4 regions of the Colwellia sp. KS18-150 genome follow, and region 2 is predicted to be linked to each of the others. Evidence: predicted binding sites of a transcription regulator. Region 2 holds the regulator's gene; each other region holds the start of a gene.
What was found. Region 2 encodes sigma-54, which starts transcription at its own class of promoters, with help from an activator protein. Its sites were predicted from a motif close to GTTGGCACGNNNNTNGNNT; they were not measured.
Positions count from the first base shown of each region.

Region 1 (4,509 bases), on a different contig from region 2:
GAACGGTAATAGCGACAATAATAGAAGTATTAATGGGTTTTTCATGGCTGCCTAATTGTAAAATTAAAATTCATAGAAATTAGCATACCGATTTTGAGTAAATTATCATGGTCTTACATACGTATTCACAACAAAAAATTGTCACAATATTTAATGATTCGTTAATTTAAGTACTCCAATTTCAGGCACAAAAAAAGCAGCTATAAGCTGCTTTTTATTTTAACTCTTGAGTTAGTTAGTGAATTCGACTTAACGAAGCCACTAACTTAAGGAGTTATTAACCTCTTGTGAATTCTGGGTAAGCTTCCATACCACAATCAGCTTTATCAACACCTTCGTACTCTTCTTCTTCACTTACGCGAATACCGATGATTTTCTTCAGTGCAAACCATACTACAAAACTAGTACAGAATACCCAAACAAAGATAGTTGCTGCGCCAATTAGCTGACCACTAAATGTTGAACCTGAATTAGTAATAGGTACGATAAGTAGGCCAAATAAACCAACTACACCGTGAACTGAGATAGCACCTACTGGATCATCAATCTTAACTTTATCTAACGCTAAGATAGAAAGTACAACAATCACACCTGCAATAGCACCAAAAATAGTAGCTTGTAATGGTGAAGGAGTTGATGGCTCAGCAGTGATAGCAACAAGACCAGCTAATGCACCATTTAAGGTCATTGTTAAATCAGCTTTCTTAAATAAGATTTTAGCAAAAATTAGCGCTGAAATTGCACCAGCAGCTGCTGCTGCGTTAGTGTTTAAAAACACCATTGCAACTGAGTTAGCACTGTTTACATCGGCAAGTTTCAATACAGAACCACCGTTAAAACCAAACCAACCCATCCATAAAATGAATGTACCTAAGGTAGCCATAGGTAAGTTAGCGCCTGGGATAGCATTTACTTTACCGTCTTGAGTATATTTACCTTTACGAGCACCTAGTAATAATACACCTGCTAATGCAGCAGAAGCACCCGCCATATGTACAATACCAGAGCCGGCAAAATCAGAGAAACCAAGGTCGCCTAACGTATAAAGACCGAAAACTGAATCGCCATTCCACGTCCAAGCACCTTCCATCGGATAGATAAAGCCTGTTAATACAACTGTGAACGCTAAGAAAGCCCATAATTTCATACGCTCAGCAACGGCACCTGAAACAATAGACATTGCTGTAGCAACAAATACTACTTGGAAGAAAAAGTCAGAAGCATTTGAGTATACTGCACCACCGCCAAAACCGGCTTCAGCAGACTCAGCTAATACAGCACCAACTAGTGCATCAGCATCAGCAGCGCCATCAAGTGCGATACCGTCTAAGAAAACACCACCACCGTACATGATGTCATAGCCAACGACTAAGTACATGATACAAGCAATTGCATATAACGCGACGTTTTTAGTCAAAATTTCTGTGGTGTTTTTAGCACGAACAAGACCCGCTTCTAACATTGAGAAGCCTGCTGCCATCCACATAACTAACGCACCACAAACTAGGAAGTAGAACGTATCCATTGCATATTGAAGTTGAAAAATATTTTGTTCCATTGTCTATCTCCTATAAAGCTTCTGAATCTGACTCGCCAGTACGAATACGTACGGCTTGTTCAAGGTTATAAACAAAAATCTTACCGTCACCAATTTTGCCTGTATAAGCAGCTTTAGTAATCGTTTCGACTAAACGTTCTACGATATCGTCGTTTACGGCGATTTCTAATTTAACTTTTGGTAAAAAGTCTACTTGATACTCAGCACCACGATACAACTCAGTGTGACCTTTTTGACGACCAAACCCTTTTACTTCACTAACTGTGATACCTTCAACACCAATTTCAGAAATGGCTTCACGTACATCATCAAGTTTAAATGGTTTAATGATTGCGTTAACTATCTTCATGTGGACCTCTTTTTATAGTTATTTTGAATTACTGACATCTATAGTACAAATCATGTGCCAATATAATTAACAACTATTTTTCAATGTGTTATAGAGGGTATAATTAATATGAATAGCATTTGTGCACCAAAATAGCACATCCTAAAGCGCGTGCGAGATGATTTGGTGCATATCTAAATGACTCTTCGATAAGTAATTCTAGAAGTAACGACACAGTGTTCATTGACTTGCTATGAATTAAAAGGGGCTAAAAACTGAATGTATCAACTATCGCAATTGCCAAACAGTCAAATGTGGAAAAGATAAGTCAAAGTTGCGACGATTAATTTTTAAAGCGCGCGTTAACTGATGTTGTGATATCAGTTTAAAATAAGGTGTTAACATAGTTGATAAACCATCAAAACCAGTAACATTCTCACCGTTTATTTTAATGCCCCCTAGCCTGCTAGGATTCGCATTTTGTTTTTCACCAAAATTATAATTTGATACGATAATCAGTAGTCCGCCAGCATTTAGTCGTTGATGTATCGTTTGTAGGAACAAGTGTGGATCATAACTTTGTTCTAAAATATGCTGTGCAACAATAAGATCATAACCGGTAAATATACTTTTTAAATTACAAACATCCCCTTGACTAAACTTAATATTATTAAGGTTAGGGAGCTTTAATTCGCTAAGTTTAACTTCATGAAAATCAACTATATCGCCTTCGTTTTCAAGTGTATAACGAACTGATTTTCCTTGCTGAAGATTTACGCCATGTTGAATATAACCGGCAGAAAAATCAACGGCATCAACACAATCAAAATGTTGCGCCAAAATAAAGCTCGCTCGACCAACACTACAACCAATATCGAGGCATTTCTGTTTGTTGAGTTGATACTTATCAATACAAGCTAACGCATGCTCAGCAATTTGCTGACTGTAATTTTTAGCCGCCAAAGGCATTGCCGATCTAGCCGCGCCATAGTGAGCATGTAGCTGACGGCAAATATCAATATTAGTTTCATAATAATTAGGCGCTAAGTTAGGTATTTCTGAGGATGGGCTACTTACGTATCGAAATCCAGCATGTTGAAAAAAGTGACGTCTAAAGGCAAAACGAGAATGCTTTATCGCTTCATTGCCTGTCGAACACCAAGAGCCTCCTTTAATCAGGTTATGTTTACCATCAAAAGTAGGGGTCGAAAAGTCATCATACAGTGGGTGTACATTGAAACCTTGAAAGCCATCAATGCTTGACTCTGTCCACTGCCAAACATTACCTACAATATCGAAAAACCCATTTCCTTGCTCAAATAGGTCAACAGGACATGAGGATGCATACTGAGATAAATTGACATTACCGGGTATCTTTTGCCAATTAGCTAAATCTCCCGGCACTTGCTCACGCAAACATAACCACTCACCTTCGGTAGGTAGTCGAATATTAGCATCGACTTGGCTATTGTTTTTCCAATTACAAAACGCTTTCGCCTCAAGGTAATTTACTTCTACTGGCCAGTTTAGTGGTAATGGGATCTCATTAAGAAAGTTACGCTGATAATAGCTTTTTTCTCCAGCACAATTTAATTTTTCAAGCCAAAATCGCGGCATAGTCGCTTGAGAAAACGTTAGCCATTGCTGACCTTCTTTAGTCCATAACTCCCTACTTTGATAACCGCCATCTTTAACAAAAGCTAAATATTCTTGATTCGACACTAAATACTTACTGGCTGAAAAAGTATTTAGATCAATTTCATCAAAACCATATTCATTATCCCAACCAAAAGTACAATCATTCTCGGGCTTGCCGAAAGAAACTGTTTGCCCGACAACGTCAATAACCTCATTCTCAGGTGCCATCCCAGTTTCGCTGCATGTTGGCCATAAATCATCAGCGGTTAAATGAGTTAGCGGTAGCATGCGCATAATCACTGAGGATGTTTCTATATGAATACGCTCATGTTCACAGCCCATTAATATAATCCAAGCTAATGAATTCTGTTTAATGGGAAGCGTCAGCTCCATGGTATCAATAATCTCTTCAATTAGTGTTGATACTTGTTTTCTGTAATCCTTAACTTCTGCAACACTTGGCCAATCATAATGCTCACTATTCAGATCATCCCAACTCATTTCATCAACACCAACAGCACAAATAGCTTCAAGCCTGCCGTTTATGCGTTGAGTAATATACTTACCTAAGATGAGCTTATTAATATAGAAAGTCGCGGTGTGGCCATAATAAAATATAAGCGGGTGACGTAACGGCTCGGGTCTTAAAAAATAAGCATCATCATTATTAATTAATGCAAATAAAGCCTCATAATCAGCCCAAGTTTGCAAAAAATAATTTTTTAATTCTCTCCGCTTATCGCTGATATTGTTGCCATTGAGACTCGGCGGTCTAATGATTTTTTTATTAATAACATCCATATTCAATATCTTATTTATATTGGCCCGTTAGTGAGCTAATGAAACTTGGTATTTAGCTAGAATAGCTTGTTTTATTTTATCGCCTAATTGTATAGGACAGTCAAGTCTTGGCATTGATTTCAAATAAATATATTTTTCTTGAATCTTATTAAGGCTCTCGTTGAACCAACGACCTTGTTCAAAT
Region 1 is NZ_BAAJMC010000002.1:275,420-279,928, forward strand. Features, by position in the region: gene AC27IF_RS04535 (glycoside hydrolase family 97 protein) at 1-45, opposite strand, end outside; gene AC27IF_RS04540 (ammonium transporter) at 278-1,558, opposite strand; gene glnK (P-II family nitrogen regulator) at 1,569-1,907, opposite strand; gene ovoA (5-histidylcysteine sulfoxide synthase) at 2,175-4,325, opposite strand; gene AC27IF_RS04555 (hypothetical protein) at 4,353-4,509, opposite strand, start outside.
Region 1: the regulator sigma-54 is predicted to act here: its motif matches at 1,951-1,969, upstream of glnK (P-II family nitrogen regulator).

Region 2 (4,509 bases):
TTTTACTGGCTGCTCTAAGCCTGTATGGGCTTTTAACTCTTTTTCCCAAAAAGGGTTAGGTAAAAAACGGGCATCAAAAACATAATCGGCATCAGCTGGGATGCCATGCTTAAACCCGAAAGATTCAAATACTAGCACCATGGCACCGGTTTTCTTGCCTAGAATTCTTTCTCTCACTAAATCGGCTAATTGATGTGGACTCAGTTGACTAGTGTTTATGTATAAATCAGCACGAGTAGAAATAGGAGATAATAGTTTCTTTTCTAAGGCAATCGCCTGATCTAACGGAATATTTTCTTTTATTAATGGATGTAATCGACGAGTTTCACTAAAGCGTCTTGTGAGATCTTTATCATCGGCATCTAAAAATAAAGTGGTGACTTCTACCGCATTAGGTAAATAGTTAATAATATCAGGGATATCTTTAGGATCATTAGGTAAGTTACGTACATCTAGACTCACAGCAACGGTTTCATAATCGTTTATCACGGTATGAGTTAATGCTGGCAATAAATTAATAGGGATGTTGTCAACGCAATAATAGCCTAAATCTTCCAATACTCTTAAAGCTACAGATTTACCTGAGCCTGAGCGGCCACTAACAATTATAAGTTTCATAGGTGATGTCTCGAGTTACTAGATATTAGTATTGAGAAGTACAAGCAACTCGTTACCTTTGATCTGCAATCTTATGTGTATATTAAATTAGGTTCTAATGATAATTTTTTATTATTACAATCACTTAAGTGCTGTTTCAATAATATTTACCAAATGATAATTATGTGCTGGTAAATTAATGTGCCTGCTGAATTAAGTTAAATAATGTTTGCTTATTGATACACTTTCTCACTTGTTTCGCAGTTTTTCGCTCACTAAATAATTTAGCAATACTCTGCAAAGTTTCTAAATGCGCTTGGGTACTGTCTTGAGGTACAAAAAGACAAATAAAGATATCGACAGGTTTGTTATCTATAGCATCGAATTCTATGGCTTTTTCTGTCGTCAATAATACCGCAACGGCTTTATCTGAATTCTTTAATTTACCATGAGGAATAGCAATACCATTACCAATACCAGTACTGCCCATCTTTTCTCGATTAAGTAAGCTGTCTAATAAAATAGTACTGTCACTCTCACCTAATTCATGGGCGGCAAGCTGACACAATGTTTCTAGAATGCGTTTTTTACTGCTAGCTGGAACTGCACAAGCTGTGCAGTCCAGTGTTAAGATATCTTGTAAAGTCATAATAGGTTGAACGAAGTTTAATGATTGGCAATTTTGCCTTTATATTTGAGTACTTGACGATCTAATTTATCAACTAAAGTATCGATTGAAGCATACATATCAGTGTTAACGGCTGAAGCATGAACTTCGCTGCCATTTAAATGCACTGTTGCTTCTGCTTTTTGGTTTAACTTTTCTACGGTAAGAACAACGTAAACGTTGTTTATGTGATCAAAATGTCGCTCTAATTTAGCAAACTTAGTATTAACATATTCGCGTAAAGAGGCTGTAACTTCTACATGGTGGCCAGTAAGGTTAATTTGCATAAGCGTGATCCTTAATAAGTTAAATTTACAATAAACTTTTACGTTGGTTAGACGGTGGAATAGACAATGATTCTCGATATTTGGCTATAGTACGTCTGGCTACATTAATTCCCTGCTCGGCTAATAAATCAGCCATCTTACTATCACTTAGCGGTTTAGCAGGTGTTTCCGCCAAAATGAGCTTTTTAATGAGTGAACGTATGGCAGTTGATGAACATTCACCACCATTCTCAGTACTCACATGACTTGAAAAGAAATATTTTAATTCAAAAATACCTCTTGGGGTGTGCATGTACTTCTGAGTGGTTACTCTAGAAATAGTTGATTCATGCATATCTACCGCTTCGGCTATATCGTTTAGTACCATGGGGCGCATTGCTTCTGCACCATGTTCTAAAAAGCCTTGTTGACGCTGTACAATACAATTCGAGACTTTTAATAAAGTGTCATTACGTGACTCTAAACTTTTTATAAACCATTTAGCTTCTTGTAAATTTGAGCGAATGAACTGCCCATCATCACTTGATGATTTTGTCGTTTTGGTCATGGCGGCATATTGCTGATTAATCGACAATTTTGGTGCAGTATCAGGATTTAACTCGACTATCCAACGACCATTTTTTTTCTCTACAGAAACATCAGGAATAACGTATTGATCATCACCTTGAACGACGGCATCACCAGGACGAGGGTTTAACGTTTGAATTAAACGCATCACTTCTCGAAGTTGATCTTCTTTAAGTTTGGTTTTACGCATTAATTGGCGGTAGTCTCGATTACCCAGTAAGTTAATATGCTCACTAATGATGTGCTTACTTTCTTTTAGGTAAGGGGTATCGTCATCAAATTGATTTAATTGAATGGTAAGACAATCTGCGATAGATTGGGCAGCTACACCTATAGGGTCAAAAACATTAATACGTTTTAATACAGCTTCTACTTCATCTAGCTCTAGCCCTTCAATACCTACACTCTCTAAGATATCATCACAAGAAACGGTTAAGTAACCAGCATCATCAACCGCTTCAATAATCGCAATAGCTACGGCTCTATCAGTATCTGTAAAAGGGGTTAATTCCATTTGCCATAATAAGTGATCTTGAATGGAATCAGTCGTTTCACCTTGATATGTATAATCTTCAGAAGGGCTACTCACTGCGCCGGTATTGGATGTTCCCGCACTATAACTTTCTTCCCAAGTGGTATCGATATTTAATTCTTCTGGAATATCATTTTGCGCTAAAGCTTCCGTGGTAGTTATCTCGTCAATAGTTGCACTGGCATCTTCGCTGCCTTCAACAGTCGCCTGTTCAGTGTTATCCGTTGTTGATGAAAACGCTTCTTCTAGCTTTTCATTATTACTGTCACTATTTTCGTTAGTGTCGCTAGGAGTATTTTCATTAACTTCTAACAGCGGATTACTTTCAAGGACTTCTTGAATTTCTTGCTGAAGTTCTAACGTCGAGAGCTGCAAAAGCTTGATCGCTTGTTGCAGTTGCGGCGTCATGGTAAGTTGTTGTCCTATTCGGAGCTGCAGTGATGGACGCATTTAGTTTTGATCTTATCCTGTTTTTTTGTTTATATTATTTACTTTGGATTATAGCTTAATTTGCTAAGTACATTAGTTACTATAGCGTGAATTGCTCACCAAGGTATACATCTCTTACTTTTTGATTCGCTAGAATTTGATCCGCATCACCTTGAGCAATAATTTCACCATGGCTAACTATATAAGCATGCTCACAAACATCCAAGGTTTCTCTGACATTATGATCAGTAATTAAGATACCTATGCCACGTTCTTTAAGATGAATAATGATCTTTTTTATATCCCCTACTGAAATAGGATCAACGCCAGCAAAAGGTTCGTCTAATAAAATAAATTGTGGTTCAGCAGCTAGCGCACGCGCTATTTCGACTCTTCTTCTTTCGCCGCCTGATAAACTCATGCCTAAATTATCTTTGATATGGCAAATATTAAATTCTTCGAGCAAGTGTTCAAGCTTTTCTTGTTTTTGACCTTCATCAAGGTGTTTACGAGTTTGTAAAATAGCCATGATGTTTTCAGTAACCGTCAGTTTTCTAAAAATAGACGCTTCTTGAGGTAAATAACCGATCCCACGTCTCGCTCGTTCATGCATAGGCGCTAACGTAACATCTTCATTATTTAATATTATTTGACCGTTATCGTTAGGTACTAAACCAACAATCATATAAAAAGAGGTGGTTTTACCGGCACCATTTGGTCCTAATAAACCTACTATTTGGCCAGTATTGACACTCAGGCTAACATTCTTAACCACTTGCCGGCTTTTATATGACTTCGAAAGGCCATCTGCGGTTAGTGTTGCTGTTTCCATATTACTCATTTTGTTAGTCATTATTATTGTCTTTATTGGTTTTCTTCTCTGCTTCAGACTTCTCTTTTTGCGCTTTAATTTGTGCAGGCTGTAGAATAGTGGTGACTGAGTTCTCACTGCTACTTTCAGCTTCAAGCTTTTCATTTAAGGTATTGTAAGTGATGATTTCACCAGTCACTTTACTACCCGCTTGTTTTACTTGCGCATTGCCTGAAACCGTAATGAGGTATTGATCAGGCTGATATTTAATTTCATCTGCTTGTAAGCTGATTAAACTGCCATCTTCTAATTGTTGCTGAAAAAGGGCAGGTTTACCTTTGGCAAGGTAAGTATCGAATTTATCACCTGTTGTTGCATCAACTTTACTAAAAACTTGAACAATATCAGCCGTGATAGCAATGGAGCCTTGGCTGATACTAACATTTTCGAGATAACTAGCAATTTTATTCTTTAAATCAGCACTTTGGCGATTTGATTTTATTGTGATTTCTTGAGTTAGGTCTTTCTTTGCGGCGTGAGCAGAGCCTACAACACTAAGTAATCCGCTGGCGATTAGTATACTAATGCCGAGAGTTTTTATTTGAGTTATCGTGCGTTT
Region 2 is NZ_BAAJMC010000001.1:550,621-555,129, forward strand. Features, by position in the region: gene rapZ (RNase adapter RapZ) at 1-618, opposite strand, end outside; gene AC27IF_RS02575 (PTS sugar transporter subunit IIA) at 794-1,246, opposite strand; gene hpf (ribosome hibernation promoting factor) at 1,264-1,551, opposite strand; gene AC27IF_RS02585 (RNA polymerase factor sigma-54) at 1,577-3,100, opposite strand; gene lptB (LPS export ABC transporter ATP-binding protein) at 3,180-3,911, opposite strand; gene lptA (lipopolysaccharide transport periplasmic protein LptA) at 3,925-4,509, opposite strand, start outside.

Region 3 (4,509 bases), on a different contig from region 2:
TTCGACGCAACTATCGCTAAAGAAATCGCTGAGCATGCAAACGGTTTAATCGCTGCAGTTGCGAAAATTGATGCTGAAATTGCTCAAGAAGACTTCGATAATACTGAAGCTCACTTACGCTTTAGTGCTGACGTTATTTGTCCATTAATGGCTGAAGCTCGTGAACACGGTGATGCGCTTGAATTGCTAGTTGCTGACGAATTATGGCCACTACCTAAATACGCAGAGATGCTATTCATTAAGTAATAGCTTTATCACAAGTATTGATTAAAAAGAGCCTCTTTGGCTCTTTTTTTATATCCGCTATTTATAGGTAAACATTGATTGAAGGCGATACCTTATGGGGTGGTGGTAGCGTGACTTGGAAGGCAATGCTAGTAAAAATGATTAATAGAGAAACATGTGTTCAGCCGAGATCAGATTTATTAACGTGTAAGAAAAAAACTGTGTTTATGCAATCTTGCTTTCAGATCGCGAATACCCAGTTTCCTTGTCTTGTATCAAGCGGTTTAATTATACCTATATAACAAAAAACCACTTATAAATAAGTGGTTTTTTTAAGACTAACTTTACTTAGTATAAGCTATTTAGCAGCACGACCTTCACGCTTTCTATCGCTTTCTTTCAAGAATTTTTTACGGATACGAATATTCTCTGGTGTTACTTCAACCAACTCATCGTTATCAATAAACTCTAGCGCTTGCTCTAATGTCATTTTAATTTCTGGTGTTAATACTTGTGCTTCATCAGTACCAGAAGAACGAACGTTAGTTAACTGTTTGCCTTTAAGAGCGTTAACGGTTAAGTCATTATCGCGACTATGAATACCAATAACTTGGCCTTCATAAATTTCAACACCGTGACCAATCATCATACGACCACGTGATTGTAAGTTAAATAAAGCATTGGTTAATGCTTTACCTGTAGCATTAGCGATCATTACACCATTTAAGCGCTGACCAATGTCACCACCTTTATGAGGACCATATTCGAAGAAAGTATGATAAATCAAACCTGAGCCAGAAGTTAACGTCATGAATTCTGTTTGGAAACCAATTAAACCACGACTAGGCATAATGAAGTCCATACGAATACGACCTGTTCCATCAGGTGCCATATCAGTTAATTCTGCTTTACGAACACCCATCTTCTCCATGATAGAGCCTTGATGTTGTTCTTCAACATCAATCGTTACTGTTTCGTATGGTTCTTCTAATACACCATTCACTTCACGCTCAATAACTTCTGGGCGAGAAACAGCAAGCTCAAAACCTTCGCGGCGCATATTTTCAATTAAAATACCAAGATGTAGCTCACCACGACCAGATACTTTAAATTTATCTGGATCATCGAGTTGCTCAACACGTAAAGCTACGTTATGAACTAACTCTTTATCTAATCTGTCTTTAATATTACGTGAAGTTACAAACTTACCTTCTTTACCACAAAATGGTGAAGTGTTTACTTGGAACGTCATGTTAATCGTTGGCTCGTCGATAGATAATGCTGGTAAACTTTCTACTTCATTAGGACAACAGATAGTGTCAGATATTTTCAACTCACCTAAACCAGTAATAGCGATAATATCACCTGCATGAGCAATATCGGTTTCGTGACGATCAAGGCCTAAATAGCCGAATACCTTACCTACTTTACCATTGTGAATATTACCTGCTGCACATTTAACAGTCACTTGTTGATTAGGCTTAACACTACCACGAGTAATTCGGCCAACACCAATTACACCAAGGTATGAGCTGTAATCAAGCTGCGAAATTTGCATTTGAAATGAGCCCTCAGGATCTGCATCAGGCGAAGGTACTTCATTAACGATAGTATCAAATAAAGGCGTCATATCTGAGCCAACTTCACCCTCTTCTAGAGATGCCCAACCATTAATTGCTGATGCATATACTACTTTAAAATCTAGTTGTTCATCAGTAGCACCAAGGTTATCAAATAGTTCAAATACTTGATCCATAACCCAATCAGGACGAGAACCCGGCTTATCAATTTTGTTAATAACCAAAATAGGCTTTAAACCTTGAGCAAAAGCTTTCTGTGTAACAAAACGCGTTTGCGGCATAGGCCCTTCTTGTGCATCTACAATCAAAAGCACAGAGTCAACCATTGACATTACACGCTCAACTTCACCACCAAAATCGGCATGCCCTGGAGTATCAACGATATTTACACGGTAATCGTTCCAGTTAACAGCGGTGTTTTTCGCTAAAATTGTGATACCACGTTCTTTTTCGATATCATTCGAGTCCATTACTCGTTCGTCATGACCTACACGAGCATCTAAGGTGCCTGATTGCTCAAGTAATTTATCTACAAGGGTGGTTTTTCCGTGGTCAACGTGAGCAATAATTGCAACGTTACGTAATTTATCTAACACAGGCTTTTACTCGCTGTTACTATCATTTATATAAAAACCTAATAAAAAGTAGTATATAAATAACTAAGGCTATAATTGGGCGCGAATTATACAGTAGATTAGCCTCAAAAGATAACATTTATCTTTTTATTAGCTATTTTTAGTTAAACTCAGATGCATTATTAAGCAGTTGCAAATATTCAAAAGATAAAGCAAAATTTTACAGGCAAAAGAGAAAGAATACGATATAGTTGATAGCAGTTTTACAATTTACGCACCACAATAAACATAGAGCGCACCATTAAAGTGCATTGTATTTTTTATCATATATTAAACACATGCAAATCAATGCTTTATTATTGGCATAAAGATGGCTTCTATTTACTGCAACCTTGGTGTTTACTAACAGTAATTTTACAACAAACCTCCCTGGAGATAAAAAATGTCACAAGCTGTATTCGATTTAATTAAAGAACACGATGTCAAATTTGTTGATCTTCGTTTTACTGATTCAAAAGGTAAAGAGCAACACGTTTCAATTCCACATCACCAAATTGACGAAGATTTCTTCGAAGATGGAAAAATGTTTGATGGCTCATCTATTGAAGGCTGGAAAGGCATCAATGAATCTGACATGGTTTTAATGCCAGACTCTTCTACTGCAGTATTAGACCCGTTCACAGAAGCTGTTACTTTAAACCTTCGTTGTGACATTGTTGAGCCTGCAACTATGCAAGGTTATAGCCGTGACCCTCGTTCTGTTGCTAACCGTGCTGAAGAGTACATGCGCTCGACTGGTATTGCTGACACTGTATTAATTGGTCCAGAGCCAGAGTTCTTCGTTTTTGACGACGTACGTTTCCACACAGATATGGCCGGTTCTTTCTACAAGATTGATGATAAAGAAGCCGTTTGGAATTCAGGTACTGAATATGAAGAAGGCAACATGGGACATCGTCCTGGTGTTAAAGGTGGTTACTTCCCAGTATCTCCAGTAGATTCTTCGCAAGATTTACGTTCAGCTATGTGTTTAGTCATGGAAGAAATGGGCTTAGTTGTTGAAGCGCATCATCATGAAGTTGCTACTTGTGGCCAAAACGAAATTGCTTGTCGCTTTAATACCATGGTTAAAAAAGCTGATGAAGTTCAAATCTACAAGTATGTTGTTCATAACGTAGCACACGCTTACGGTAAAACAGCGACTTTCATGCCTAAGCCATTAGTTGGTGATAACGGTACTGGTATGCACGTTCACCAATCACTTGCTAAAGATGGTGTTAACTTGTTCTCTGGTGATAAGTATGGTGGTTTATCTGAAACTGCACTTTACTATATCGGTGGTATCATCAAGCATGCTAAAGCATTAAACGCTTTCACTAACGCTTCAACTAACTCATACAAACGTCTTGTTCCTGGTTTCGAAGCACCTGTTATGCTTGCATATTCTGCACGTAACCGTAGCGCATCAATTCGTATTCCAATTGTACCAACGCCAAAAGCAACACGTATCGAAGTACGTTTCCCTGATCCTTCAGCAAACCCTTACTTAGCATTTACTGCGATGTTAATGGCTGGCCTAGACGGAATCAAAAACAAGATTCACCCTGGTGATGCAATGGATAAAGATTTATACGACCTTCCTGCAGAAGAAGCAGCAGCGATTCCTCAAGTGTGTTCTTCTTTTGAAGAAGCGCTTGATTCTTTAGAAGCTGATAACGAATTCTTAACTGCCGGTGGTGTTATGGATATCGATATGATCGATGCATACATTGGTCTTAAGCGTGAAGAAGTTGAATTATTAAACTCAACTACTCACCCAGTAGAATTTGATATGTACTACAGCGTTTAATTCGCAGTAACTATATTAAATAAAAAGCTCACTTCGGTGAGCTTTTTTTGTGACTAAAATTAATAACAAAAGAAAAACAGTTTTCAGTGGTAAACCTGTACTTTTTTGTATAGATTATAGTTACCTATGTTCGCACTTTGATGTATCTAAAGGAACGAGATATACTTAATTGACTATGATTAAAACTTTATTGCTGACATTGTTAACACTATCAATTGCCACTCCTGTGAACGCAAGTACAGCAAAGATATATGTATGGCGTAACGAGAAAGGTGAGCTA
Region 3 is NZ_BAAJMC010000011.1:54,156-58,664, reverse strand. Features, by position in the region: gene AC27IF_RS13550 (glutamine synthetase III family protein) at 1-246, shown strand, start outside; gene typA (translational GTPase TypA) at 584-2,401, opposite strand; gene glnA (glutamate--ammonia ligase) at 2,823-4,229, shown strand; gene AC27IF_RS13535 (DUF4124 domain-containing protein) at 4,405-4,509, shown strand, end outside.
Region 3: the regulator sigma-54 is predicted to act here: its motif matches at 2,739-2,757, upstream of glnA (glutamate--ammonia ligase).

Region 4 (4,509 bases), on a different contig from region 2:
TTGGCGCAGAAGACTTTATCCCTAAATTTCATCCGGATGAATTAGCAACGGCTGTGAAGAAATGGTTAAATTATGAAGCGTAAATTCACCATCAAAAGAATAGTGTAGGGGAAGAATTTATAGTGTCAGCAAGACAACTTGACGATAGAAGTTACCTTCAATTTAGAACATTTTTGGAGCAACAATGTGGCATCGTCTTAGGTGAAAATAAGCAGTACCTAGTAAAAAGTCGATTGGCACCACTGATGAATAAGTTTGATATAGCGTCATTAAGTGAATTGGTTAGCCGTACATTATCTCCTGTAGAGCGACAATTACGTGCGGCAGTTATTGATGCGATGACAACTAATGAAACACTTTGGTTTCGTGATGATTATCCCTTTAAATTACTCAAAAGACAGCTGTTACCTGATTTTGCTGATCAAAGAACACCAGTAAAAATTTGGTCTGCGGCTAGCTCTTCAGGGCAAGAGCCTTATTCAATAGCAATGTCAGTCTTAGAATATCAACAAGCAAATCCTGGAGCTTTTCCTCGAGGTGTGCAAGTTATTGGTACTGATATTTCAACCACAATGCTAGAGCATTGTAAGTATGGTCATTATGATTCTTTAGCGTTAGCGAGAGGCTTATCAGAAGAGCGAAAAAATAAGTTCTTTGAGCAAGGAGATAATGACATGCTGAAGGTTAAGGATGAAGTGAAAAAAATGGTTAGCTTCAGGCCTCTCAATCTTTTAAATAGCTATAGTTTGATGGGGCGATTCGATATTGTATTTTGTCGTAATGTACTCATTTATTTCTCGCCAGAAATAAAAACGCAAATCATTGGTCAAATTCATGGCACCTTAAATAAAGCGGGTTATTTATTTTTAGGAGCGTCTGAATCACTCTCTGGTTTAAGTAATGATTTTAATATGCTTAGGTGTAATCCTGGCATTGTTTATCAAAAAAAATAACTTCATTTTTGTGTTTTTTAGCAACGACAATTTATGCGCTATCTTAGCCATAAACTGGTGTGAGCTTATTTTATAAAGCGTTAACTACTCCTTGAGTTAACGCAATTAACAACAAACTTCCTCCAATAACTACCTTCAAATATCTTCTTTGACACTTTATCTGGCATAAATATTGAATACCTTGATGTTAAGGTTTATTCAATGGTGGCATCTTATGGCTATAGGTTTCGATAAAGGGTTTGAGTTACATGCGCAAGGCATGCAACTACGCGCTGAACGTGCAGAGGTATTAGCAAATAATATAGCTAATTCTGACACGCCTGGATATAAAGCCAAAGGTATGGACTTTCAAAAAGCCATGCAACAAGCCACCTTGCAACAACAAAACGGCATGAGCCGAACGAACAGTAAACATTTTGATGTTCGTACCGAATTAAATAATAACGTAGATTTTCGCACTCCTAATCAACCAGATACAGGTGATGGTAATACGGTTGATGTACAAGTGGAACGAAACTTGTATTTAGAAAACTCATTAGAGTATCAAGCAAGTGTGCAATTTCTAAACGGTAAAATAAAAGCGCTGCAAAAAGTCATCAGCGGAGGTAGGTAATTATGAGTCTATTTAACGTATTTAATATCACAGGTAGTGGCATGAGCGCGCAATCAACACGCTTAAACACCACAGCCAGTAATATTGCCAACGCGGATAGTGTTAGTTCAAGTATTGACCAAACCTACCGTGCACGCCATCCAGTATTTGCCGCTGCTATGCAAGAAGCTGCCGCAGGACAAGAAGGTAATGCCGGTGTGCAAGTACTCGGTATTGTTGAGAGCAATAAGCCCCTCAATGTTGAGTATGCACCAGACCACCCAATGGCTGATGGCGAAGGCTTTATTTATAAGCCCAATGTAAACGTTATTGAAGAAATGACCAATATGATCTCAGCATCTCGTTCATACCAAACGAATGTGCAGTTAGCTGAGTCAGCGAAAAACATGCTAAACAGAACTATCCAGCTAGGACAAAAGTAATTGACAGATGAACTATATGAATCAGTGTGCTTAGCATCACGTTCGTATCAAACTAATGTTCAGTTAGCAGCTCTTTGTAAAGTAAGTGCAAAGAATATGCTTAATAAAATCTTAGAACTAAGTCAGCGCTAGGCTAGCAGGAATTAGGAGTAGATAATGGAAACAGTATCAGGCGGTAGTCTTTTAGACGGCATTCGCTGGGAACAAGAAGAATACAAGGTAGCCGAAGAAAATGATAACGGCATGCTTACTCAGGAGGATTTCTTTGCTCTGTTAACGAAAGAGTTAGCAAACCAAGATCCGACAAAACCTGTAGATAACAACGAAATGATTTCTCAGATGACAGCATTCTCAACCACAGATGGTGTTCAGCAGTTAAATGAATCATTTACCGATTTTGCAAGCTCAATGACTTCAAGCCAAGCATTACAAGCATCTTCACTCGTGGGCCGAAGTGTACTGGTAGAAGATAATGTGTTTGGGATGAATGAAGGTGAAGATGTAAAAGGTAAAATTGTCACGGATGTTAGTGCTAGTAACGTTAATATTTATGTTGAGAATATTGCCGGTGAAATTATTCAAACCGTACCAGTTGGAGATTTACAAGCAGGAGGCGGCACCTTTGTTTGGAATGGTCAAAACTCTGAAGGAGAGGCGGCACCAGCAGGTGCATATCGGTTTAGAGTTGCAGGTTTAGTTGACGGACAAGCATCAGAATTACAAGCCATGACTTATCGAAAAGTAGACAGTGTCACATTAGCAGGTGCTAATGGCAGTATTTTATTAAACCTTAATGGTGGCAGCGCAATGGCATTATCCGATGTTGTTGAAGTTTCAGAAGGTTAACACAGAATTTTTAAGAGGGTTAAATTATGTCATTTAATATAGCACTAAGCGGATTAAACGCAGCGCAAAAAGATCTTGATGTATCATCAAATAACATCGCCAATGTAAATACCACAGGCTTTAAAGAGTCTCGTGCTGAATTTGTTGATGTTTATGCAGCATCACTACTTGCTTCAGGTAAAACTAAAGTAGGGGATGGTGTGCTTACTGCTGATGTTGCACAGCAATTTTCTCAAGGTAGTATTCAATTTACCAACAATGCCCTTGATTTAGCGATTACCGGTAATGGTTTCTTTGCTACTGTGCCTGAAATTGATTCTTTAGAGCGCTCTTACACGCGTGCAGGGCAATTTAAACTGAATGCTGAAAATTTTGTTGTTAACTCAGCCGGCGGTCATTTATTAGGTTTTCCAGTTAACTCAGATGGCTCTTCTTCATCAGTAAGTTTAAGTACCGCAGAGCCGGTGCTTATTCCAACCGCCTCTGGCGCGCCAACTAAAACCAGTGAAGTCGATATTCGTATGAATTTACCTGCTGGTGATTCATTTATAGCTGGTGCACCGGGGAACTTTGATCCCGATGATCCACTGACTTATAATAACTCTACCTCAGTCACTATCTTTGACTCCTTAGGCGATAGTCATGTGATGACTTATTTCTTTGTTAAAGATGATCCTGCTACTAACCCTAATGAGTGGATGATGTTTGCCGCTGTAGATGGTAGCCCAATTGATTTAGTTGATTCTAGTATCCCTGCTCCCACAGGTATTTTGGGTGGTGATGTATCAGGTCCACTCGCACCTACTGGTGTTCATGGAGCTAGATTAGAGTTTGATGCTTCAGGTGACTTTATCGCGCAAGTACCTAGCCTTGCAGATGGTGGTATTATTACTGACGATTTCGCAAACCATTTACCAAATGGCGCTGATACCACACAAACGGTTCAAATAGATTTTAATTTAGATCCCACAGGACCGAATCCAAATGAGCCCACCCAATTTGCTTCTAACTTTGAAGTTACTGCATTAAACCAAGATGGTTTAGCGGTAGGGCGATTAACTGGTATTGATATTGGCGCTGATGGTCTAGTACGAGCGACGTATTCAAACGGTACTTCACAACCACTTGCTCGAATTGCTATGGTTAACTTTGCTAACGAGCAAGGTTTAACACAGATTGGTAATACGAGTTGGAAAGAAAGTATTGTCTCTGGTGAGCCACTAGCGGGTGAAGGGGGATCGGGTACTTTTGGTACAATAAACTCCTCTGCATTAGAGCAATCAAACGTTAATTTAACTACTGAGCTAATTGATTTAATTTCAGCGCAGCGTAACTTCCAAGCCAACTCTCGAGCGCTAGAAGTAGATAATCAGTTAAACCAAACGATATTACAAATTAGATAATATTTTTTCATTATCTTAGCTTGAATAAGTGGCGCTAAATGTGAATTTAGCGCCATTTTTAATTATACCCCCTCACTATCTCTTCATCGCTCTTACCTTGGCACTTTCTTTGCATTTACCTATTAAAGAGTTATTTATTAGATTTACCCATACTGGAGTTCATTATGGATAAGCTGCTTTACATCGCTATGAGCGGTGCCAAACAGAATATGCAAGCCCTCTCAATTAACGCAAATAATCTTGCGAACGCTAAAACCACTGGCTTTAAGGCA
Region 4 is NZ_BAAJMC010000003.1:11,242-15,750, reverse strand. Features, by position in the region: gene AC27IF_RS05595 (chemotaxis protein) at 1-83, shown strand, start outside; gene AC27IF_RS05590 (CheR family methyltransferase) at 123-953, shown strand; gene flgB (flagellar basal body rod protein FlgB) at 1,168-1,566, shown strand; gene flgC (flagellar basal body rod protein FlgC) at 1,569-1,988, shown strand; gene AC27IF_RS05575 (flagellar hook assembly protein FlgD) at 2,145-2,834, shown strand; gene flgE (flagellar hook protein FlgE) at 2,861-4,237, shown strand; gene flgF (flagellar basal-body rod protein FlgF) at 4,402-4,509, shown strand, end outside.
Region 4: the regulator sigma-54 is predicted to act here: its motif matches at 1,113-1,131, upstream of flgB (flagellar basal body rod protein FlgB).